Regions from separate parts of the Kitasatospora sp. NPDC043950 genome, predicted to be linked through region 1. Evidence: riboswitches for the same ligand, from Rfam matches in the RefSeq annotation. Region 1 holds a riboswitch; each other region holds the start of a gene.
What was found. A riboswitch is a leader RNA that binds a small molecule or an ion and turns the genes downstream of it on or off. The one in region 1 is predicted to bind cobalamin.
Positions count from the first base shown of each region.

Region 1 (7,307 bases):
AGGTCTGCGCCGCCACCCTCACCCCGACCGGCACCACCGCGACCCTCGGCAACGTCCTCGACGCGGCCGCCGGCGCCGCCCCGAGCGGCTGCGTCACCTCGGTCGCCCCGTCCACCGGCGGCGACACCGTCACCGCGATCAACGGCACGGCCAACAGCGGCTCCTCCACCTGGCAGGTCAGCCTGGACGGCACCACCGCCACCGGCGCCACCCGGGCCACCACGGTCCACCTCGGCGACACCGTCTCGCTGCGCTACGGCAGCTGACCGCACTGCGCCGGAGGGGAGCCGACCACGGATCGCCTCCCCTCCGGCGGGACAGAACCACGATGGCCCGACGGATCCGCCGCCGGACCGACAGGACGGGGGGAACGGATGCCGACGGGTGTTTCCAGATGGGTGGCGGGCGGCCATGTGGCCTTGGTCGGCGGGCTGGCCGTCCTGGGCGGGCTGACGGAGAACGGGCGTTACTACCTCGCGTCGATCGTCCTCACCCTTCCCGTCGGCCTTGCTGCGCTGGCCGCCGTCTACCTCGCACGAGGGGTGCTGACCGGCATCGGCGGGCTGTTCACCGACACCACGCTGCCTAACGGCGAGGAACCCGGTTGGCTGGCCACGGGCGGCATCGTGGCCAACACGCTGCTGTTCACCGTGGCGGCCGTCGCCACCGTACTGCTGGTCGAGCGCTTCGTCCGCCACCGGAGGGCATCTCACGGCAGCTGAGCCACGGGTACGCGGTGCCCCGGCCCCCTTCCGGAGGGGCCGGGGCACCGGGGTGTCTCCGGAGGTCAGGGCGCGGTGACGCCCGGCTGGGCGCCGGCGCCGAAGGACCAGCCCTCGACGTCGCCGGGCGCCGGGTTGTAGCTGCCCGCGCCGAGGTTGCTGTACGACCAGGGGCCGCCGTGCTGGGCGTGCCAGTACGACCAGTAGGCGCTGCCGGTGGGGTTGGTGCAGGTCGTCGGCAGGGCGTTGATGGTGCAGACGAAGCCCGGGTAGCGCGGGTGGAAGGTGTACGCGAACCCGGCGCCGGTCAGCGCGGCCAGGCCGCTGGCCGGGTCGCCGGGTGCGCAGCCGGTCTGGATGCCACCGCCGACGGCGGTGAAGTCGACCACGACGGTGACGCCGGTGGTGCCGTCGCAGGCGGCGGCCCGCGCCTGCGGGGCCTGGACGACGGAGGCGCCGAGCAGTCCGGCGGTGAGGGCAGCGGCGGCGGCGATCGACCCGAGGGTGCGGCGGGCCAGGCGCGCGGGCGCCATGGTGTCGGTCATCGGAGCTCTCCTCGCGGGGTCAGCGGGTGGTCGCCGGGCAGGCCGGCACGGGCGCGTCCGGGCGGGCACCGGCGGCGGAGAGGGTGGCCAGCGGGGTGCCCGCGAGGCCGAGGACGGCCTGCGCCGTGGCCCGGGCGCCGGTGGCCGGGTTGAAGCCGGTCGCGTCGTAGGCGACCGCCCCGCGCACGCCCGGGTCCGTGGCGCAGCCCTGCTGGAGCTTGACCAGGCTGCTCCAGCCCTTGAGGCCGGCCCCGAAGCGTCCGCCGGCCAGCAGCGCTTGCGTGGCGAGGCCGGTGGTGTTGGCGTTGGACGCGGCGGCCCCGGCGGCCGAGAAGCCGCCGTCGGCGTTCTGGTGGGCGGTCAGCCAGCCGAGTCCGGCGTCGGCCTTGGCGGTGCGGCCGGTCGCGGCGAGGGCCTGGGCGGCGAGCGCGGTGGCGTCCGGGTCGCTGGCGCAGGTGGCCTGGCCGAAGGCGACCGGGTACCCGCCGTCCGCGCACTGGCTGTTGGCGAGGAAGTCGACGGCCGTCGCCGGGGCCCCACCGGCCGTGCGGTGCAGGGCGATCACGGCCAGGGACTGGCCGAAGGCGTTGCTGTAGTCGCCCCACTGCGAGCGGTCGGAGAACCGGCCCTCGGCGGTCTGGAGCGAGCGCAGGCGGGCCGGCAGGTCGACGCCGCCGAAGGCCGTCGGGTTCCCGCCGCGCACCTCGACGGCGAGCAGCAGCTTGGCGGTCGCGCCCGCGTAGGCCTCGGTGATGCCGTCGCCGAGGTAGCCGCTGATGACCTCGGGCTTGGCCAGCCAGGCGGTGGCCTTCGCAGCGGCCTGGTCGGAGCTGTGCGAGGCGGCGAAAGCCAGCACGGCGTCGATGGTCAGGCCCTGGTCGGGGTAGGCGGTCCCGTTGAAGACGGACTCGAAGTGGTCGCCGTCGACGAGTTGGCGGGCGAGCCAGCCGCCCGCGGCGGCGTCGGGGCGGACCGTCGGGGACGAAGTCGCGGCGGCAGGTGCCGCGTGGGCGGCAGCGGCCGCCGGGAGGACGGTGGCGAGGGCGAGCGCGGGTATCGCGAAGAGGCGCAGGGGGCGTCGGAACGAGGACACGGTGGGCCTTTCCGGGCCCGCACGCAGGGGCCCGGAGGACGGCGGCAACAAGCCGGGCAGCCCTCGGAGCTCCGGCCCGCAGACCACGACGGGAGGAGGGGACGACACACCTCCGCCGCCGGGTACTCGGGCTCGCCGCCGACATCGGATCGGCGGCCTACCGTTGCGGGTCAGCGCCGGATTCGAACCGGACTTCCCCCAGCGGCGGAGTCACAACATGACGGCCCATCATGGCGAGACGGAGAAGTCCCGGTCAAGGGATCGTCCGCCGCATCGCGCCACATCGCGCCGCGAACCGCTCGGACCGTCAGCGGTGAAGGAACTCCGGTGGGCGCTTCTCGGCGAAGGCCGCCATGCCCTCCTTCTGGTCCGCCGTGGCGAAGGTGGCGTGGAACAGTCGCCGTTCGAAGCGCACGCCCTCGGCGAGCGTGGTCTCGTACGAGCGGTTGACGCTCTCCTTGAGCATGACGGCCGCCGGGGTGGACATCGCCGCGATCGTCCCGGCCACCGCCAGGGCCTCGGCCAGCAGTTGGCCCGCCGGGACGATGCGGGAGACCAGGCCGGCCCGCTCGGCCTCCTCGGCGCCCATCATCCGGCCGGTCAGACAGAGTTCCATCGCCTTCGCCTTGCCGACCGCCCGGGTCAGCCGCTGCGAGCCGCCGATGCCGGGGATCACGCCGAGCTTGATCTCCGGCTGCCCGAACTTCGCGGTGTCCGCCGCCAGGAGGACGTCGCACAGCATCGCCAGCTCGCAGCCGCCGCCCAGCGCGTAGCCCGCCACCGCCGCCACCACCGGCTTGCGCAGCGCGGCGAAGCGGTCCCAGGCGGCGAACCAGTCGCCGAGGTAGGCGTCGACGAAGTCGAGCGACTGCATCTCCTTGATGTCGGCGCCGGCCGCGAAGGCCTTCTCGGAGCCGGTGATCACCAGCGCGCCGATCTCCGGGTCACGGTCGAACTCCGTTGCTGCCTGCACGACTTCGTTCATCAGCAGGGTGTTGAGCGCGTTCAGCGCCTTGGGCCGGTCGAGCGTGATCAGCCCCACCCGGCCCTTGCGCTCGACCAGGATCGTCTCGTAGCCGGTCACTTGCCGTCCTCCCGCAGGGTGGTGATGATCGCCGAGAAGTCCAGGCCGGCGCCCCCGTCGGCCTGAGCGAAGTCCGCGTACAGCTGTGCCGCCCTGCGTCCGAGGTCCGTGGGCAGGCCCGCGGCGTCGGCGGCCCCGGCGGCGAGTCCGAGGTCCTTGGCCATCAGGGCGGCGGCGAACCCGGCCGCGTAGTCGCGGTTGGCCGGGCTGGTCGGCACCGGCCCGGGGACGGGGCAGTTGGTGGTGAGCGCCCAGCACTGGCCGGAGGCGGTCGAGGCGACGTCGTAGAGGGCCTGGTGGCTGAGCCCGAGGCTCTCTCCGAGCACGAAGGCCTCGCTGACCGCGATCATCGAGATGCCCAGGATCATGTTGTTGCAGATCTTCGCGGCCTGCCCCGCTCCGGGGGATCCGCAGTGCACGACCTTGCGGCCCATCGCCTCCAGCACCGGTCGAGCCGCCTCGAAGTCCGGCTCGGCGGCTCCGACCATGAAGGTGAGGCTCGCGGCCGTGGCACCGACCACCCCGCCGGAGACCGGCGCGTCCACCGCCCGGTGCCCGGCGGTCACGGCCAGGTCGTGCGCCGCCCGGGCGTCCGCGACGTCGATCGTGGAGCAGTCGACGAAGAGCGTTCCCGGGCGGGCGGCGGGCAGCAGGTCCGCGTAGGCGGCCAGCACGTGCCGGCCGGCCGGCAGCATGCTGATGACGACGTCGGCCTCCCGCACCGCCTCGGTCGCGGACCGCGCCGGACGGACGCCGCCCTCCTCCGCCCTCCGCAGCGCCTCGGGTGCCAGGTCGTAGCCGGTCACGGTGTGCCCGGCCTCGGCGAGGTTGGCGGCCATCGGGCCGCCCATGTTGCCGAGGCCGATGAATCCGATGACTCCGTTGCGGTGGGTCACCAGCGCTCCAGGGGTGTGGTGGGGGCCAGGCCGAGTTCCCGGTCGCCGAGCGGGGCGAAGTAGCGGGCCACCGCGGCGGGCCCGACGGCGCTCAGCGTCGACGGGTTCCACTGCGGGGAACGGTCCTTGTCGATGACCTGGGCGCGGATCCCCTCGGCCAGGTCCGGTGTGGAGAGCGCCGCGCAGGAGGTCCGGTACTCCTGGTCGAGCACCGCCTCCAGCGGACCGAGGGTGCGGGCCCGGCGCAGCGCCGCCAGGGTGGCCTTCACGGCGGCGGGCGAGTTGGCGGCGATCCGGTCCGCGGCCTCCTTGGCCTCCGGTTCGCCGCTGTCCCGCAGGCGGTCGAGGATCTCCTCCACGGTGTCGGCCCCGTAGCAGCGGTCGATCCACGCCCGCCGGCCGTCCAGCACGCCGGCCGGTGCGGGCCCGACGTTCCGTTCGAGGGCGTCGTGCAGGGGGAGTTCGGCCAGGTCGTCCAGCAGCGCGGGCAGCCGCTCGGCCGGGACGAAGTGGTCGGCGAGGCCGCAGAGCAGCGCGTCCGCGGCGCCGACGGAGCCCGCGGTCAAGGCGAGGTGGGTACCCGACTCGCCGGGTGCGAGGGCGAGCAGGTAGGTGCCGCCGACGTCCGGGACGAAGCCGATGCCGGCCTCGGGCATGGCGATGCGCGTGGTCTCGGTGACGATCCGGACGCTGCCGTGGGCGGAGACCCCGACCCCGCCGCCCATCACGATGCCGCTCATGAGCGCGACGTAGGGCTTGGGGTAGCGGGCGATGCGGGCGTTGAGGCGGTACTCGTCGCGCCAGAACTCCTCGACGGCGCCCGGGTCCGCGCCGGTGGCGGCGCGGTGGATGGCGACGATGTCGCCGCCGGCGCAGAAGGCCCGCTCACCGGCGCCGGTGATGACCACGGTCGCGACCCGCTCGTCCTCCTCCCACGCGTCCAGCGCTTCGGAGATCCTCCGCACCATGCCGTGGGTGAGGGCGTTCAGGGCTGCGGGGCGGTTGAGGACGATCAGGCCCGCCCGGCCCTCGCGGTGGACCAGGACCTCGTCGAGGTCGGTCCCGGCCATCACGCGGCCCCGATCAGGCCGCGGGCGACGATGACGCGCATGATCTCGTTGGTTCCTTCCAGGATCTGGTGCACCCGCAGGTCGCGGACGATCTTCTCGATGCCGTACTCGGCCAGGTAGCCGTAGCCGCCGTGCAGTTGGAGCGCCTGGTTGGCCACCTCGAAGCCGGTGTCGGTGGCGTGCCGCTTGGCCATCGCGCACAGTTCCGGCGCCCTGGGGTCCCCCCGGTCCAGGGCCGAGGCAGCCCGCCAGAGCAGCGACCTGGCCGCCTCCAGCTCGGTGGCCATGTCGGCGAGCCGGAACTGCAGCGCCTGGGCGTGCAGGAGCCGGGCGCCGAACGCCTCGCGGTCCGCCAGATAGCCGGTGGCCCGCTCCAGGGCGTCCTGCGCTCCGCCGAGGGAGCAGGCGGCGATGCCGAGCCGGCCGCCGTTCAGCCCGTTCATGGCGATCCGGAAGCCCTCGCCCTCGGCTCCGAGGAGGCGGTCGGCCGGGAGCCGGACGCCGTCCAGCCGCACCTGGCGGGTGGGCTGGGCGTTCCACCCCATCTTCTTCTCGTCGGGCCCGAACGAGACGCCGGCGTCGTCGCGTTCGACGACGAACGCGGACACCCCGCCGGCCCCCGGCCCGCCGGTGCGGGCCATCACCAGGTAGACCCGGGAGACGCCGGCGCCCGAGATGAACTGCTTGACGCCGTCGAGGACCCAGTGGTCCCCGTCCCGGCGGGCGCGGGTGGTCAGTGCCGCCGCGTCCGAGCCCGCGCCGGGCTCGGTGAGGCAGTAGCTGGCGGGGGTCGCCATGGCGCTGAGGCCCGGCAGCCACCGGGCGCGCTGGGCGTCGTCGCCGTAACGGTCGATCATCCAGGCGACCATGTTGTGGATGGACAGGTAGGCGGCGATGGACGGGCAGCCGGTGGCCAGCGCCTCGAACACGAGCACGCCGTCGGCGCGGGTGAGTCCGGAGCCGCCGGACTCCTCGCGGACGTAGACACCGGCCAGGCCGACGTCCGCCGCCTTGCGCAGCACGTCCACCGGGAAGTGCTTGGCCTGGTCCCACGCGACCGCGTTCGGCGCCAGGTGTTCGCGGGCGAAGGCCCGGGTGGTCGCCGCGATGGCGAGCTGGTCCTCTGTGAGGTCGTGCACGGCGCCCTCAGCCCATCGTCGGGATGGTGAAGCTCGCGCCCTCCTTGACCCCGGAGGGCCAGCGCGAGGTGACGGTGCGGGTGCGGGTGTAGAAGCGGATCGAGTCCGGCCCGTGCTGGTTGAGGTCGCCGAACCCGGAGCGCTTCCAGCCGCCGAAGGTGTGGTACGCGACCGGCACGGGGATCGGCACGTTGACGCCGACCATGCCGGTGTTCACCCGGCGCGCGAAGTCCCGCGCCGTGTCGCCGTCCCGGGTGTAGACGGCCACGCCGTTGCCGAACTCGTGCTCGCTGGGCAGGCGCAGCGCCTCCTCGTAGTCGGCGGCGCGGAGCACGGTCAGGACGGGGCCGAAGATCTCCTCCCGGTAGATCCGCATGTCGGGAGTCACGCGGTCGAACAGCGAGGCGCCGAGGAAGTAGCCGCCCTCGTGCCCCTCCAGCCGGAAGTCCCGCCCGTCGACCACGAGTTCGGCGCCCTCCTCGACCCCGAGGTCCAGGTAGCCACGGACCCGCTCCAGCGCGTCGGCGCCGACCAGCGGGCCGAAGTCCGCCGCCGGGTCGTCCGAGCGCCCGACCTTCAACGCGGCGATCCGCTCGACCAGTTTGGCCACCAGGGCGTCGGCGGTCTCCTCCCCCACCGGGACGGCCACCGAGATCGCCATGCAGCGCTCGCCGGCCGAGCCGTAGCCGGCGCCGATCAGCGCGTCCGCGGCCTGGTCGAGGTCGGCGTCCGGCATCACGACCAGGTGGTTCTTGGCA
Region 1 covers NZ_JBWKER010000003.1:94,277-101,583, reverse strand. The annotation lists gene AC07BF_RS02700 (prenyltransferase/squalene oxidase repeat-containing protein) at 1-266, shown strand, start outside; gene AC07BF_RS02695 (hypothetical protein) at 399-722, shown strand; gene AC07BF_RS02690 (flagellar hook-length control protein FliK) at 788-1,267, opposite strand; gene AC07BF_RS02685 (peptidase) at 1,287-2,360, opposite strand; cobalamin riboswitch at 2,461-2,581, opposite strand; gene AC07BF_RS02680 (enoyl-CoA hydratase) at 2,668-3,444, opposite strand; gene mmsB (3-hydroxyisobutyrate dehydrogenase) at 3,441-4,340, opposite strand; gene AC07BF_RS02670 (enoyl-CoA hydratase/isomerase family protein) at 4,337-5,410, opposite strand; gene AC07BF_RS02665 (acyl-CoA dehydrogenase family protein) at 5,410-6,549, opposite strand; gene AC07BF_RS02660 (CoA-acylating methylmalonate-semialdehyde dehydrogenase) at 6,557-7,307, opposite strand, start outside.

Region 2 (7,307 bases), on a different contig from region 1:
CCCCTCGATCAGCTCCATGGTGTACTCGCCGACCTGCGGGGTGCCCTCGTCGGGCTTCGGCTCGCGGGCGCGGGCCACCCAGTCCGCGAGGACCCGCTGCGGGTCGACCCCGCGGTGGTCGGCCTCGAAGAGGATCTGGAAGGCCCGGGTGCGGGCCTTGCTACGTGCGGCCGACACGGACTTACTTCACCCGGCCGAGGTAGCTGCCGTCGCGGGTGTCGACCTTGATCTTCTCACCGGTGACGATGAAGAGCGGCACGGCGATCTCGGCACCGGTCTCCAGCGTGGCCGGCTTGGAGCCGCCGGTGGAGCGGTCGCCCTGGACGCCCGGCTCGGTGTGGGAGATCAGCAGCTCGACGGAGGCCGGGAGCTCGATGTACAGCGGGGAGCCCTCGTACATGGCGACCAGGGCCTCGAAGCCCTCCAGCAGGTACTTGGAGGCGTCGCCGACGACGGCCGGCTCGACCACGATCTGGTCGTAGGTGTCCGTGTCCATGAACACGAAGTTCTCGCCGTCCTTGTACGAGAACTGCATGCCGCGCTTGTCGACGTTGGCGGTCTCGACCTTGGTGCCGGCGTTGAAGGTCTTGTCGACGACCTTGCCGGTCAGGACCTCCTTGAGCTTCGTGCGCACGAAGGCCGGGCCCTTGCCGGGCTTGACGTGCTGGAACTCGACGACGGACCAGAGCTTGCCGCCCTCCAGCTTGAGGACCATGCCGTTCTTGAGATCGTTCGTGGAAGCCACGGGCGCACTTACTCCTGGATATAGCTGTCAAGGAACCAAGGCTTGCGTCCTGCCGCCGACGGCCGACGGGCGGCCGCGGTCACAGGGCGAGGAGCTCCTTGGTGGTGATGGTGAGCAGCTCGGGCCCGCCCTCCTCTGGGGGACGCACCACGAGCGTGTCCTCGATCCGGACACCGCCCTTGCCCGGGAGGTGGACCCCTGGGCCGACGGTGACCGGCACGCGGCTGTCCAGTTTACCCATGTCCGACGGGCCGAGGCGCGGCGCCTCCCGGATCTCCAGCCCGATGCCGTGGCCCACCGGGTGCGGGGAGGTCTCGGTGTGGCCGGCCGCCTCCAGGATCTGCCGCGCGGCCCGGTCGGGCACGCACTGCTCCACGCCCGGCCCGAGCGCCTCCCGGGCGGCCCGCTGGGCCCGGAACACCAGCCGGTGCAGCTCCACCTGCCAGGGCGCGGGGGCGGCGCCGATCACGAAGGTCCGGGCGGTGGAGACGCCGTAGCCCCGGTACTGGGCGCCCATCACCACGGTGAGGAAGTCGCCCTCCTCCACCCGGCGGTCGGTCGGCTGGTGGGCGGGCTGGCCGGAGTGGCTGCCGGTGCCGACGGACACCGGGTAGGCCGCCCGGTCCGCGCCGTGGTCGATCATCCGGCGTTCCAGCTCCATCGCCAGGTGCCGTTCGGTGCGGCCGACCAGGATCGACTCCAGCAGTTCGCCGAGCGCCTGGTCGGCGATCTCGGCGGCGATCCGCAGGTCGGCGATCTCGTGCTCGTCCTTGACCACCCGCAGCCGCTCGACCACCTGCCCCAGGTCGGCCAGCCGGGCCCCCTCCGCCAGGCCCGCCACCGCGCGGTGGCGGCTGACGGTCAGGTCGTGCTCCTCCACCGCCAGGTCCGCCACGCCCAGTCGCACGGCGGCGGCGGCCGCCGCCAGGGCGGTGTCCGCCGAGGCCGCCACCGGTACCTGGGTGACGTCCGGCGCGATCAGGTGTTCCCCGGTGTCGTCCGCCGGCAGATCGTCCGGCACTGCCAGCAGCACCCGCTCCCGGGTCAGCAGCAGCGTCGCCCCGCAGGGCGCGCAGCCCGTCAGATACCGCACGTTCGCCGCCCGGGTGATCAGCGCCGCATCGGCCCCGGCCGCACTGCAGTGCTCCCTCACCCGCTCCCGCCGACCCGCGTACGCATCAGACATGCGTCGAGCCTACGAACCCCCACTCCGATCCGCCCGCCGAGCACCCCCGACAGGGCGCGCCCCCACCCCCGCACGCCCCCTCCGTGGTCGCTACGCCCCCTCCGGGTCGATCAGGCCGCGGCGGTAGGCGGGGACCAGGTTCTGGGGGACGAGCAGTTCGCGGCCGTTGAGGGTGATCGGGACGAGCTTCGGGGCCTTGCCCTTCCACTGGGCCCGGCGGTGCCGGGTGTTGCTGCGGGACGTCTTGCGCTTGGGGACGGCCATCGGGGGCTCCTTGTCGGGTGGTGACGGTGGTGACGGTGGTGGCGGTGGTCCGGTTACCGGGTGGTGCCGGCGGCGTACGGGAGGAGGGCCATCTCGCGGGCGTTCTTGACGGCCCTGGCCACGGCGCGCTGCTGCTGGACGGTGAGCCGGGTGACGCGGCGGCTCCGGATCTTGCCGCGGTCGGAGACGAAGCGCCGCAGCAGGTCGGTGTCCTTGTAGTCGATGTACTCGATGCCGGCCGTGAACAACGGGTTCGGCCGGGCCTTGGGCGGGTTCGGTCGCTTACGCACAGTGACGGCTCCTCAGTGAACGGGGTCGAGCAGGTCCCGGAAGGCGTCCGGCAGGGCCTTCCAGCCGGGTTCGCCCGCCGCGAGTTCGGCGTCGGTGAGCAGACAGGAGTCGAGCAGCCCGGTGACGCCGTCGACGTCGAGGCCCTCCGCGGTGAAGCTGAGCTGCTGCACCCGGTCGCCGTGCAGAGGGTGCCAGTCGAGGGCGGCGGCGGCCCGGCGGGCGGGCGGGTAGAGCTCCCAGGCGGCGTCGGGCAGGGAGGTGAGCCAGGGGCCGCACTCCTCGACGGCGAGGTTGGCCCCGGCGGCGTCCCAGGCGAGCATCAGGTCGGGCCGGTTGGCCAGCCAGAAGCGGCCGCGGCTGCGCTGGGCGGCGGGGACGAGCAGTTCCAGCGCCCGGTGCAGCCGCTCGGGGTGCAGCGGGCGTCGGCGCTCCCAGACCAGCGTGGTGACGCCGGCCTCGTCGCTCTCCTGCGGGAGCAGCGCGATCGCCGGGTTGACCCGGTCGCGGGCGGCGGCGACGTCGAAGCCGCCGAGGGCGGCCCGGGTGAGCGCCCCGGTGCCGAGCCGGACGACCCGGGCGGTGGGGTGGAGCTGGCGGAGCAACGCGAGCCCGGGCGCGTGCGCCGTCGCCCGCGGGACGGCGAGGGTGGTGGCGTACTCGACCTGGTGGGCGAGCGCCTCCGCGCGGGTCCGCTGGTCCTGGACGGCGGTGTGCTCGCCGTGCTCCACCAGGTCGTCGGAGACGGAGAGTTCGCCGATCAGCCGGTCCGGGTCGACGGCCGTGACCACGCCCGCGAGTTCGACGGCGTCCTCCAGGTGGCGGCCGTCCGCCTCTCCCCCGGCGATCACCTCGACGGCCGGGTGCGGGTCGCTACCGCCCCACAGTTCGACGATCGCGAGCCCGTACCGGCCTTCGTCGGCGATCCGCAGCAGTCGCGGCAGCAGGTCCTCGCGCAGGGCGCAGCAGGGGCAGTCGTTCACCAGCGGGACGTCGGCGGCGTCGAACCCGCCTCCCGCGTCGCGCAGTTCACGGCGGACGACGCCCTGCGAGGCCTCCCGCAGGTCATGGTGGAGGACCACCGCGTCCACCGCGGCCGCCGCCAACTCCCGAACGGCGGCGCGGCGTTCGTCGGCGTGCAGTCCGGCGACGACCACCACGGGCAGTTTGATCCCGTCCACGCCGCTCACCAGCTGGCCTTGCGGACGCCGGGCAGGTGGCCGGCGTGGGCGTGGACGCGGAGGTTGACCCGGGAGAGGCCGAAGGCGCGCAGGTAGCCACGGGGGCGGCCGTCGACGGCGTCGCGGTTGCGGATCCGGGTGGCGCTGGCGTCGCGAGGCTGGCGGGCGAGTTCGGCCTGGGCGGCCGCGCGTTCGGCGGGGGCGGTGCCGGGGTGGGCGATGATCCGCTTGAGCTCGGCGCGGCGCTCGGCGTACCGGGCCACGACGGCGCGGCGCTGCTCGTTCTTGGCGATCTTGCTCTGCTTGGCCATCAGACCTTCCCCCCTCGGGCGCGGATGCGGGCGACGGCGGCCTCGATGCCGATCGTGTCGATGGTGCGGATGCCCTTGGCGCTGAGGGTGAGCCGGACGTACCGGCCCTCACCGGGCAGCCAGTAGCGCTTGTGCTGGATGTTGGGGTCGAAGCGGCGGCGGGTGCGGCGGTGCGAGTGCGAGATCGCGTTGCCGAATCCGGGTTGGCGGCCGGTGAGTTGGCAGTGGGCGGACATGGGTGCTCCCTGGCGTCCGGGAATGGGCGGGACGGAGCTCACGTTACACCAGATGAAAATGACTTCCATTTCGGTGTACGGTTTCGCCCCAGCCCCGAACACCCCGCCAACCCGGGAGGACACCCATGGCCCGCAGCGAACTGCGCCCCGTCATCAAGCTCCGCTCCACCGCCGGCACCGGCTACACGTACGTGACCCGCAAGAACCGCCGCAACGACCCGGACCGGATGGTCCTGCGCAAGTACGACCCGGTCGCGCGCCGGCACGTCGACTTCCGCGAAGAGCGCTGAACCCCGCCCGCCCGACGACCGGCACCGGCCCGCAGCGACGAAACGGCGCCTCCCCCGGGATCCCGGGGGAGGCGCCGTCGCTGATCGCTGCCGTCGCTGATCGCAGCCGTCGCTACTCGGCGGCCACCCAGCGCTTCTCCACCCGGGCCAGCTTCCAGTAGGCGATCGCCGCGGCCCAGACCACCACGAACAGCCCGGCGATCGCGTAGCCGACGTTGTCCAGCGAGATGCCCGCGATCCAGCCGGTGACCGGGTCGGTCAGATCGAGCTTCTCGTGCAGCACGCCGACCAGTTCGATGGTGCCGATGACGAAGGCCACCGCGATCGACAGCCCAGTGATCGTCAGGTTGTAGTACACCTTCCGGACCGGGTTCGCGAAGGCCCACTGGTACGCGAAGTTCATGAACGTCCCGTCCAGGGTGTCGAACAGGCTCATCCCGGCCGCGAACAGCAGCGGCAGGCAGACGATCGCGTACCAGGGCAGCCCGGCCGCCGCGCCCGACCCGGCCATCACCATCAGGGTGACCTCGGTCGCGGTGTCGAAGCCCAGCCCCAGCACCATGCCCACCGGGAACATCTGCCCGGGCCGGGTGATCGACCGGGTCGCCCGGTTCAGCACCCGGGCCATGAAGCCGCGCGAGTTGAGGTGCTCCTCCAGCTGCGCCTCGTCGTACGACCCGGCCCGCATCGCCCGGAACACCTTCAGTATGCCGAGCAGCGCGGCCAGGTTGAGCGCGCCGATCAGGTAGAGGAACGCGCCGGAGGCCGTCGTGCCGACCATCCCGAGCCACTTGTGGGTGGTCGAGTCGTCGTCCATCAGCGTGCTGGCCAGCTGCGCGCCGCCCGCCACCAGGGCGGCCATCAGCACCACCATCGAGGAGTGCCCGAGGGCGAACCAGAAGCCGACCGAGACCGGCCGCTTGCCGTCCGCCATCAGCTTGCGGGTGGTGTTGTCGATCACCGCGATGTGGTCGGCGTCGAAGGCGTGCCGCATGCCGAGGGTGTACGCGGTGATCCCGAGGCCCACCCCGAAGACCTGGGTGCCGACCGCGTAGTTGTGGGGCGCGACCAGGAAGACGAGCGTCCCGAAGGCCACCACGTGCATGGCCAGGATCACCCCCATCAGCCCGGCCGTGCGGACGGTGTCCTCGCGCTTCCAGCGGAACGTGGGCAGCACGGACGGTGTCGCCGGCGCCTCGGCGGCGGCGGTTTCGGGCAGGGTCATTCGGGTCACGCTCCAGCACCTCGTGGAAACACTTCGTGAGATGCCGTGGCCGGTCTCCTGGCTTACGGGGGTCCCGTACCCGCCTTCCCAGGTGCGCGAGGCTCCCAGTGGCGTCGTGGGTACGGACGTCTCTCCATCGTCGACGATCACGATGGCCCGATCACAGTGGCGAGGGCCGCTCCGGACTGGGACCCCTGAGGATCCGTCACCGGTCTTCCCGAGCACCACGGCGGGGAACACCGTAGGGGCCAGGACCCACCCTTGCAAGGCTGCGCACCTGCGCAGGTGTCCAGGATCACAGGCCCCCTCCTGCAACAATGTGCGCATGCATCTCGTACCGGCCGACCGCGCGGGCCACCGCACCATCGACGGACACCGGGTCTGCGAGGCCATCGCCGCGATCGGCGACCCCGCGCACGTCCGCACCTGGGCCGAGCGGTTCTCCCTGCTCGCCGACCCCGGGCGGCTCGCCCTCCTGCTCGCCCTCCACCGGGCCGGCCCGCTCGCCGTCTCCGACCTCGCCGTCGCCACCGGCATGCGCGACCCCGCCGTGTCCCAGGCCCTGCGGCTGCTCCGCACCGCGGGCGTGGTCACCGGGGACAAGGACGGGCGGATCGTGCGCTACCGGCTCGTGGACGAGGCCCTGCGCCCCCTCCTCGACGCGTGCGCCGCCGCCGAACACCACGAGCCCAGCGCGGCCGTCGTCTGACCGGCTCCTCCGGAGGACGCGCCGGGGCCCGGCCGGAGCAACCCTCGAACGCGGTCAGGCCGCCTGGCAGGCGGGGCACCAGAAGAGGTTGCGCGCGGCGTGCTGCTCCGTCCGGACCTCGGTGCCACAGACCAGGCAGGGCATCGCGGCCCGCCGGTAGACGTACACCTCGCCGCCGTGGTCGTCGACGCGCGGCGGGCGGCCCATCGCCTCGGGGGTGTGCTCGGGGCGGACGGTGTCGATCCGGCCCGCGCCGACGCCCTCGTGCATCAGGGCGACCAGGTCGGCCCAGATCGCGTCCCACTCGCCCCGGGTGAGGTCGCGGCCGGCGCGGTGCGGGTTGATCCCGTGGCGGAACAGCACCTCGGCCCGGTAGACGTTGCCCACCCCGGCCAGCACCTTCTGGTCCATCAGCAGCGCGGCGACGGTCGTCCGGCTGGCCGATATCCGGCGCCAGGCGGCCTGCGGGTCGGCGTCGGCGCGCAGCGGGTCGGGGCCCAGCCGGGCGGCGACGGCGGCCTTCTCCGCTCCGGTGACCAGCGCGCAGGTGTTGGGGCCGCGCAGGTCCGCGTAGCCGTCGTCGTTGGCCAGCCGCAGCCGGACCAGGCCGACCGGCTCGGGCGCGGGCCCGGTACCGAAGGCGAAGCCGCCGTAGAGGCCGAGGTGGACGTGCACCCAGGCGCCCTCCTCGAAGCCGAGGAACAGGTGCTTGCCGACGGCTTCGGCCGCGGTGAGCAGCTGCCCGTCGATGGCCTTGGCCTCGTCGGCGAACCGGCCCTGCGGGCTGGACACCTCGACCGGGCGGCCGCCGAAGGCCTTCCGGTTCTCGGCGGCGAGGCGGTGGATGATGTGGCCTTCCGGCACGGGCGTCA
Region 2 covers NZ_JBWKER010000050.1:39,240-46,546, forward strand. The annotation lists gene nusB (transcription antitermination factor NusB) at 1-177, opposite strand, end outside; gene efp (elongation factor P) at 182-745, opposite strand; gene AC07BF_RS28885 (M24 family metallopeptidase) at 825-1,931, opposite strand; gene rpmF (50S ribosomal protein L32) at 2,022-2,195, opposite strand; gene rpsR (30S ribosomal protein S18) at 2,249-2,485, opposite strand; gene AC07BF_RS28900 (CobW family GTP-binding protein) at 2,498-3,664, opposite strand; gene rpsN (30S ribosomal protein S14) at 3,670-3,975, opposite strand; gene rpmB (50S ribosomal protein L28) at 3,975-4,211, opposite strand; gene rpmG (50S ribosomal protein L33) at 4,337-4,501, shown strand; gene nicT (Nickel transporter NicT) at 4,614-5,726, opposite strand; cobalamin riboswitch at 5,757-5,970, opposite strand; gene AC07BF_RS28925 (ArsR/SmtB family transcription factor) at 6,052-6,435, shown strand; gene AC07BF_RS28930 (Fpg/Nei family DNA glycosylase) at 6,490-7,299, opposite strand.
Region 2: linked by a shared signal. The riboswitch ahead of nicT (Nickel transporter NicT) and the one ahead of AC07BF_RS02685 (peptidase) in region 1 are both predicted to bind cobalamin.

Region 3 (7,307 bases), on a different contig from region 1:
GGTGCTGGTGCTGGAACGGCGGCTGCTGGTACGGCTGCGGGCCCGGGGCCGGCTCGGCCGGGATCGTCTGCAGCAGCGACCAGTGCACCTGGCCGCCCGACGCCGCGGCGGCCTCCGGCGCCCGCGGCTCCCGCCACTTCAGCCGGGCCAGCAGCAGGATCAGCGCCGCGGTGACGGCCACGCCGAGCGCGAAGGTCGCGAGCTTGAGCCCGCCCTCGATGGTGCTGGTGAACCACTCCCGCTGCGGCTTGTCCAGGAGCGCGCCGGTCAGGCTGCGCACCCGGTTGTACCCCTCGACCAGTGCGACGCCGGCCGCCACCCCGAGCGCCCAGCTGCGCCCGCGCAGCAGCAGGATTCCCGAAAGCAGGTAGATCAGGCCGTAGTTGAGGCTGCCGGTCTCGGCGTCCACCGAGGTGCCGCCGTAGTAGAAGATGCCTTTGACGTAGGTCGCGAACCCGACCTGGCCGAAGCAGTTGTACGCCGCCCAAGCCAGCAGCACCACGCCCCAGCCGACGGCGATGCCGCCGGCCGCGCGCATCGCACGCGCCTGTCCCATCCCGCACCCCCGCCCCGCCGGGCCCGTCCCGGCGTCAGCCCCTCGGCTTCGCCGCCACAGGATGCCACACGGCACAACGGACACGGTATTCCGGCCGTTCAACGGAATTCGGTGGTGTAGCGCACCTCACGGCGACCGGCTCGGCGGACGCGCGGGGGCGGCTCGACGACCCTGCGGACCGGCTCAACGAACGTGCAGGCCGCCCCAGTCGACGTTCGCGCCGAACGGCCCGGCGCCGCCGGTGAGCGCCAGCGGGCTGTGGTAGGTGGCGTTGACGTCCGCGCTGGCGTTGCGCGGCTGTTCCGGCGTCAGGTTGTCCGAGGTGAGCGACTGCCCCCAGACCGTCCAGATCGTCCAGGGCGTGCGCCGCAGCGTTTCCGGCTGGCGGGAGTTGACCGGGACGGCGAAGGACTCGGCCAGGATCCGCGGCTTGCCGTAGCCGGCGAGCCCGTCGTAGTACCGCTTGGTCCACACCTCGCCGGTGCCGATCGGGTGCGCGGGGCTGCCGCTGTAGTCGTCCACCCCGACCACGTCGACGTACTGCGAGCCCGGGTAGTAGTCCCACGGGTCCGCGCCGGGGGCTCCGTCCCAGGACACCGGCGTCCAGACGAACAGCAGGTTGTGCAGGCCCCTGGTCTCCACCAGGTAGCGGTAGGTGATCCGCCACAGCGCCTGGTAGTCGGCCGGCTTCTGGCCCGACCACCAGAACCTGCGGGAACAGTCCTGCACGTTCATCTCGTGGTACGGGCGCAGCAGCACCGGCACGTCGTGGGCGGCCAGGTACTCCAGGTGGTCGGCCAGGTAGGACAGGTCGGTCATCAGCGCGCGGTACTCGGGGGTGTCGTGCGCGCTGTCGACGACCCGGCCGAACCAGCCCTTGTCCTTGGCGGCCGGAGAGTTCGAACAGAGCACCTGCTCGAAGGACTTGACGTCCGAACCCGGGTAGGGCTGGTGGAAGGACATGCCGACGATCCCGGCCGGCCCCCCGCCGTTGTCGGGCAGTTCGGTGGTGGTGCCGTCGCAGTTGTGCTGGACGCCGGCCGTGCCGTAGCTGCCGTCGTCGGCGCGCGGGTGACCGGACCAGACGGCGGAGAGCAGGTCGACGGCGTCGTCGGTGTACTGCCAGCCGGCCCGGCAGGTGGGCCACCGGCCGGCCGAGTAGGAGCGCGGGTCGCCGACGCCCCAGCCGGTCTGGCCGTAGCCGGGGCCGAGGTCGGTCTCGACGAAGCCGGGCAGCTTGCCGGTGAGGTCGGCGGCCTTCTTGTAGTAGTAGCCGACCTGCTTGGTGCCGCGGTAGTCGCCGTACTCGGGGTTGTTGCGCTCGTTGTGCGCCTCGACGTGCTGGCCGATCACCGTCCCGCCGCTCTGCCCGGTGCGGGCCCGGCCCTCCAGGTCGGCGAGCAGCTGCTGGACGGCCCGGGCGTTCGGCGAGGCCTGCGGATCCCGGGCGAGCAGGTCCCGGCCGACCTCCGGCGGCAGGGTGCGGCCGGGGAGGCCGACCGTCACCGGGACGCGGGCGGGCCGTTCGCCGTCGGCCCGGCCGTCACGCTGCAACAGCGCCACGGCGCCCGCGGCGACCACGACCCCGGCCGCGGCCAGGACGGCGGGCCTGCCGCGCAGGGCTCTGGGCAGGGCCACGGACCGCTCCTCCGGTTGCTCGCCGGCACCGGCCCAGGCGGACACAACCGGAACACTCGTGCGAATGACTGCCCCGAGAGCCTGCCACACTCCCCCGGCACCGGCGAGCGAACCCGCCGGGGCCGGGGTGCCACGGCGGATCAGCCGGCCGCGGCGGCCCCCGGCGCACCCGGCGCGGCCGCGGACGCGGCCTTGGCGCGCTGGAGCAGCTGGCCCTTCACGTGCTCGCCGAAGCCGACGGCCGCCGCGGTGGCGGTGGCGTCGGCGGTGTCGCCGCCCTTCGCCGAGCCCTCGACCGTGAAGTAGGCGTACCGGCCCAGGGTGTTGTGCGTGTTGGTGCAGCCCGGAGTGGCGCAGAAGGCCGGCGCGCCCGGCGCGACGGCGCCCTTGAGGTGGCCGGTGTAGCTCTTCATCGAAGTCTCGGCCTGGATCTTGTGGTCGAAGACCGCGACGCCGACGGTCACCGCGCTGTCGCCGGAGACGTAGGTCGCCCGGAGCACCTTCTGGCAGCCCTGGTCACCGAGGACCTTGCCGAGCCCGCCGGTCGTCGAGTTCCCGTCCCAGCAGGGCGAGTCCAGCGAGACGAAGGTCCGGTTCCAGGTGGCACCGTTGACCGTCACCTGGAGCGCGGAGAACAGTGCCCCCGCGTCCTGCGGCGCCGGGTCGGTGGCGGCCTCCCAGATCGGCTTCGACGGGTCGTCCGGCGCTCCGCCCGGGGTGCCGGACGGGTTCCCGCCCGGGGTTGCGGCGGCACTCGGCGCGGCACTCCGGGCGGCACCCGATGCGGCGGAGGACGGCCGGTTGGAGGCCGAGGCGATCGGCCCGGCGACCGGCTTGTCGCCGCCGCCCTTCGTCAGCAGCACCGCCCCGCCCGCGATCAGGCCGCCGACCAGGACGACCGCGACCGCCACGCCGAGGGCCCGCAGTCGGCGGCGGCGCTTGCCGTCCGCCGCGTTGCGGTCGGCCAGCGCCTCCCAGTTCGGCTCGGCGCGCTGCGGCGCCTGGGGCTGCGGGTACGACTGCGGATGCGGCTGGGGGTGTGCCTGGGGATGCGGCTGGGGGTGCGCCTGGGGGTTCGGCTGCCACTGCGGCGGCAGCTGCTGCCCTGGCGGTCCCGGCTGCGGCAGCGGAGGCTGCCCCGGCGGACCGGGCTGCGCCACCGGCTGCGCGGGCGGCACCGGAGGCCCGTACGAGGCCGGCGGCGGCCCGAAGCCCCCGCTCGGCGGCAACACCGGACCGGGCACCACCGGCGGCTGCTGACCGTGCGCGTCCCCCGGCCCGGGGGGAGGCGTTCCCTGCGGACCCTGCCCGGGTGCGCCAGTTCCGTCGCTCACGCGCCCCCTCGCTTCGCTCGATGATCGCTTCGCGAAACGCGCCCCTCGGCGCTTCGCTCGCTCATGCGCCCAGATCGTAGGGCATGCCCGCGGCAACCGGTCCGCCCGGTGACCGTTCCGTATCGAAACCAGGACGCCGGGGCCCGGAATCAGGGCGCCGGGAGCCCGGAATCAGGGCGCCGGAAGCCCGGATCCGAGGCGCCCCAAGGCCACGACCCGCCCCCTCCCGGCACCACCGGTTATCGCTCCGACACACCGCGCCGTACTACATGTGGGGTCGCATCAGAGAGACACCACTAGATGTATGCTCAATCCTGCTGTCGATGCAGGGGAACCCGGTGCGAATCCGGGACTGCCCCGCAGCGGTGAGCGGGCGGCTACCAGTAGCCGCCCCGCGAGTCCGAGTACCTGCCGACGGTGTGCGCACGGGCCCTCCCGCAGAGGCCGCGCCAGCACGAGAACTACCTTCCGGGCCTCGCGGGCGGGCCGGGGACGCCACTGTCGCGCGACGCTTCCTGCGTACGTGCCGTGCTCCCCTGCCCCGAACGGCCCGGTACCCCCCGATCACCGCCGCCGATCGCCGCCAGGAGAGAGCGCCTTGACCACCGCTGCCTCAGCCACCCTGCCCGCCCAGGGCACCGGCCCCGCCCCCACCGACCCGACGGTCTCCGACCCCGGCGGCGCGCTCCTTCGGCTGCTCACCGACCGCAGCGTCGATCTCCCCCAGGTGGACCCCGGCCATGTCGCCGCCGCCGCGCTGCGCGGCCGCCACGCCGGCTCGGACTTCGCCGAGCTGCGCGGGCTGGCCGTGGACGCCGCCGCGTCGATGATCGCCGAGGACCCCCAGTACTCGAAGCTGGCCGCCCGGCTGCTCGCCCTGGAGATCGTCGACGAGGCGAACAGCCAGGGCTCGCGCTCCTTCGCCGCCTCGATCGCCGTCGGCCACGCCGAGGGCCTGATCGGCGACACCACCGCCGCCTTCGTCACCAAGCACGCCGCCGCCCTGGACGCGCTGATCGACGCGCACGGCGACGACCGCTTCGAGTACTTCGGCCTGCGCACCGTGCAGTCCCGCTACCTGCTGCGCCACCCGATCACCCGCAAGGTCATCGAGACCCCGCAGCACTTCCTGCTCCGCGTCGCCTGCGGCCTGGCGGTCGGCGACAGCGAGCAGTCGGTGCGCGAGGTCGCCGAGCTGTACGGCCTGATGAGCCGGCTGGAGTACCTGACCTCCTCGCCGACCCTGTTCAACTCCGGCACCCGGCACCCGCAGATGTCGAGCTGCTACCTGCTCGACTCCCCGCTGGACAACCTGGACTCGATCTACAACCGCTACGCGCAGATCGCCCGGCTGTCCAAGCACGCCGGCGGCATCGGCCTGTCCTACTCGCGCATCCGCTCGCGCGGCAGCCTGATCCGCGGCACCAACGGCAAGTCCAACGGCATCGTCCCGTTCCTGCGCACCCTCGACTCCTCGGTCGCCGCCGTCAACCAGGGCGGCCGCCGCAAGGGCGCGGCCTGCGTCTACCTGGAGACCTGGCACGCCGACATCGAGGAGTTCCTGGAGCTCCGCGACAACACCGGCGAGGAGGCGCGGCGCACCCACAACCTCAACCTGGCGCACTGGATCCCGGACGAGTTCATGCGCCGGGTCAACGCCAACGAGGACTGGTCGCTGTTCTCCCCCGCCGACGTGCCCGAGCTCGTCGACCTGTGGGGCTCCGACTTCGACGAGGCCTACCGCAAGGCCGAGCTGGCCGGCAAGGCCGTGCGCACCATCCCCGCGCAGACCCTGTACGCCCGGATGATGCGCACCCTGGCGCAGACCGGCAACGGCTGGATGACCTTCAAGGACGCCTCCAACCGCGCCGCCAACCAGACCGCGCTGCCCGGCCGCACGGTGCACTCCTCGAACCTGTGCACCGAGATCCTGGAGGTCACGGACGACTCCGAGACCGCCGTCTGCAACCTCGGCTCGGTCAACCTCGGCGCCCACGTCGCCCCGGGGGCCTCCGTCGACGACCTGCTCGGCGCCATGGACTGGGAGCGCCTCGACGCCACCGTCCGCACCGCCGTGACGTTCCTCGACCGCGTGGTGGACATCAACTTCTACCCGACCACCGAGGCCGGCACCTCCAACTCCCGCTGGCGCCCGGTCGGCCTCGGCGTGATGGGCCTCCAGGACGTCTTCTTCAAGCTGCGGATCGACTTCGACTCCGCCGAGGCCGCGCGACTGTCCACCCTCATCGCCGAGCGCATCATGCTCACCGCGTACGAGCGCTCCGCCGACCTGGCCGAGCAGCTGGGCCGCCACGAGGCCTACGGCGAGACCCGCGCCGCCCGCGGCGAGCTGCACATCGACCACTTCCCGACGGCCGCCCCGCAGTGGGCCGACCGCTGGACCGCGCTGCGCGCCCGCATCGCCGAGACCGGCCTGCGCAACTCGCTGCTGCTGGCCATCGCGCCGACCGCGACCATCGCGTCCATCGCCGGCGTCTACGAGTGCATCGAGCCGCAGGTCTCCAACCTGTTCAAGCGCGAGACGCTGTCCGGCGAGTTCCTCCAGGTCAACCCGTACCTGGTGCGCGAGCTCAAGGAGCTCGGCGTCTGGGACCAGCAGACCCGCGACGCCCTGCGCGAGGCCAACGGCTCCGTCCAGGAGCTGGGCTGGCTGCCCGCCGAGGTCCGCTCGCTGTACCGCACCGCCTGGGAGCTGCCCCAGCGCGCGCTGATCGACCTGGCCGCGGCCCGCATGCCGTACCTCGACCAGAGCCAGTCGCTGAACCTGTTCATGGCGGCGCCGACCATCGGCAAGCTCAGCTCGATGTACGCCTACGCGTGGAAGGTCGGTCTCAAGACCACCTACTACCTGCGCTCGCGCCCGGCGACCCGGATCGCCCAGGCCGCCTCCGGTACCGCCCGCGCCGCCGCGCCCGCGCCCGCGTCCTCGTCCGCGCCCGTGCCCGTGAACACCCCGACCCTCACCCCGGAGGAGGAGGCCGCGCTGGCCTGCTCCCTGGAGAACCCCGAGTCCTGCGAGGCCTGCCAGTGAGCACCCCCGACCGCGAGAAGATGCTGCTCGACCCCGGCTTCGAGCTGACCCTGCGCCCGATGCGCTACCCGTCGTTCTACGACCGGTACCGGGACGCGATCAAGAACACCTGGACCGTCGAGGAGGTGGACCTGCACTCCGACGTCGCCGACCTGGCCAAGCTCAGCGAGGGCGAGCGCCACCTCATCGGCCGCCTGGTCGCCTTCTTCGCCACCGGGGACTCGATCGTCTCCAACAACGTGGTGCTGAGCCTCTACAAGCACATCAACTCCCCGGAGGCGCGGCTGTACCTGTCGCGCCAGCTGTTCGAGGAGGCCGTGCACGTCCAGTTCTACCTGACGCTGCTCGACACCTACCTGCCCGACCCCGAGGACCGCAACGCGGCCTTCGCCGCGGTGGAGAACATCCCCTCCATCCGCCAGAAGGCGCAGTTCTGCTTCAAGTACATGAACGCCGTCGACCACATCGACTCGCTCCAGACCAAGGAGGACCGCCGCGCGTTCCTCCTGAACCTGATCTGCTTCGCGGCGTGCGTCGAGGGCCTGTTCTTCTACGGCGCGTTCGCGTACGTGTACTGGTTCCGGTCCCGCGGTCTGCTGCACGGCCTGGCCACCGGCACCAACTGGGTGTTCCGCGACGAGTCCATGCACATGGACTTCGCGATGTCGGTCGTCGACACCGTCCGCGAGGAGGAGCCCGACCTCTTCGACGACGAGATGGCCAAGCA
Region 3 covers NZ_JBWKER010000047.1:37,953-45,259, forward strand. The annotation lists gene AC07BF_RS27865 (hypothetical protein) at 1-556, opposite strand, end outside; gene AC07BF_RS27870 (glycoside hydrolase family 26 protein) at 740-2,194, opposite strand; gene AC07BF_RS27875 (hypothetical protein) at 2,335-3,372, opposite strand; cobalamin riboswitch at 3,833-3,958, shown strand; gene AC07BF_RS27880 (ribonucleoside-diphosphate reductase subunit alpha) at 4,151-6,580, shown strand; gene AC07BF_RS27885 (ribonucleotide-diphosphate reductase subunit beta) at 6,601-7,307, shown strand, end outside.
Region 3: linked by a shared signal. The riboswitch ahead of AC07BF_RS27880 (ribonucleoside-diphosphate reductase subunit alpha) and the one ahead of AC07BF_RS02685 (peptidase) in region 1 are both predicted to bind cobalamin.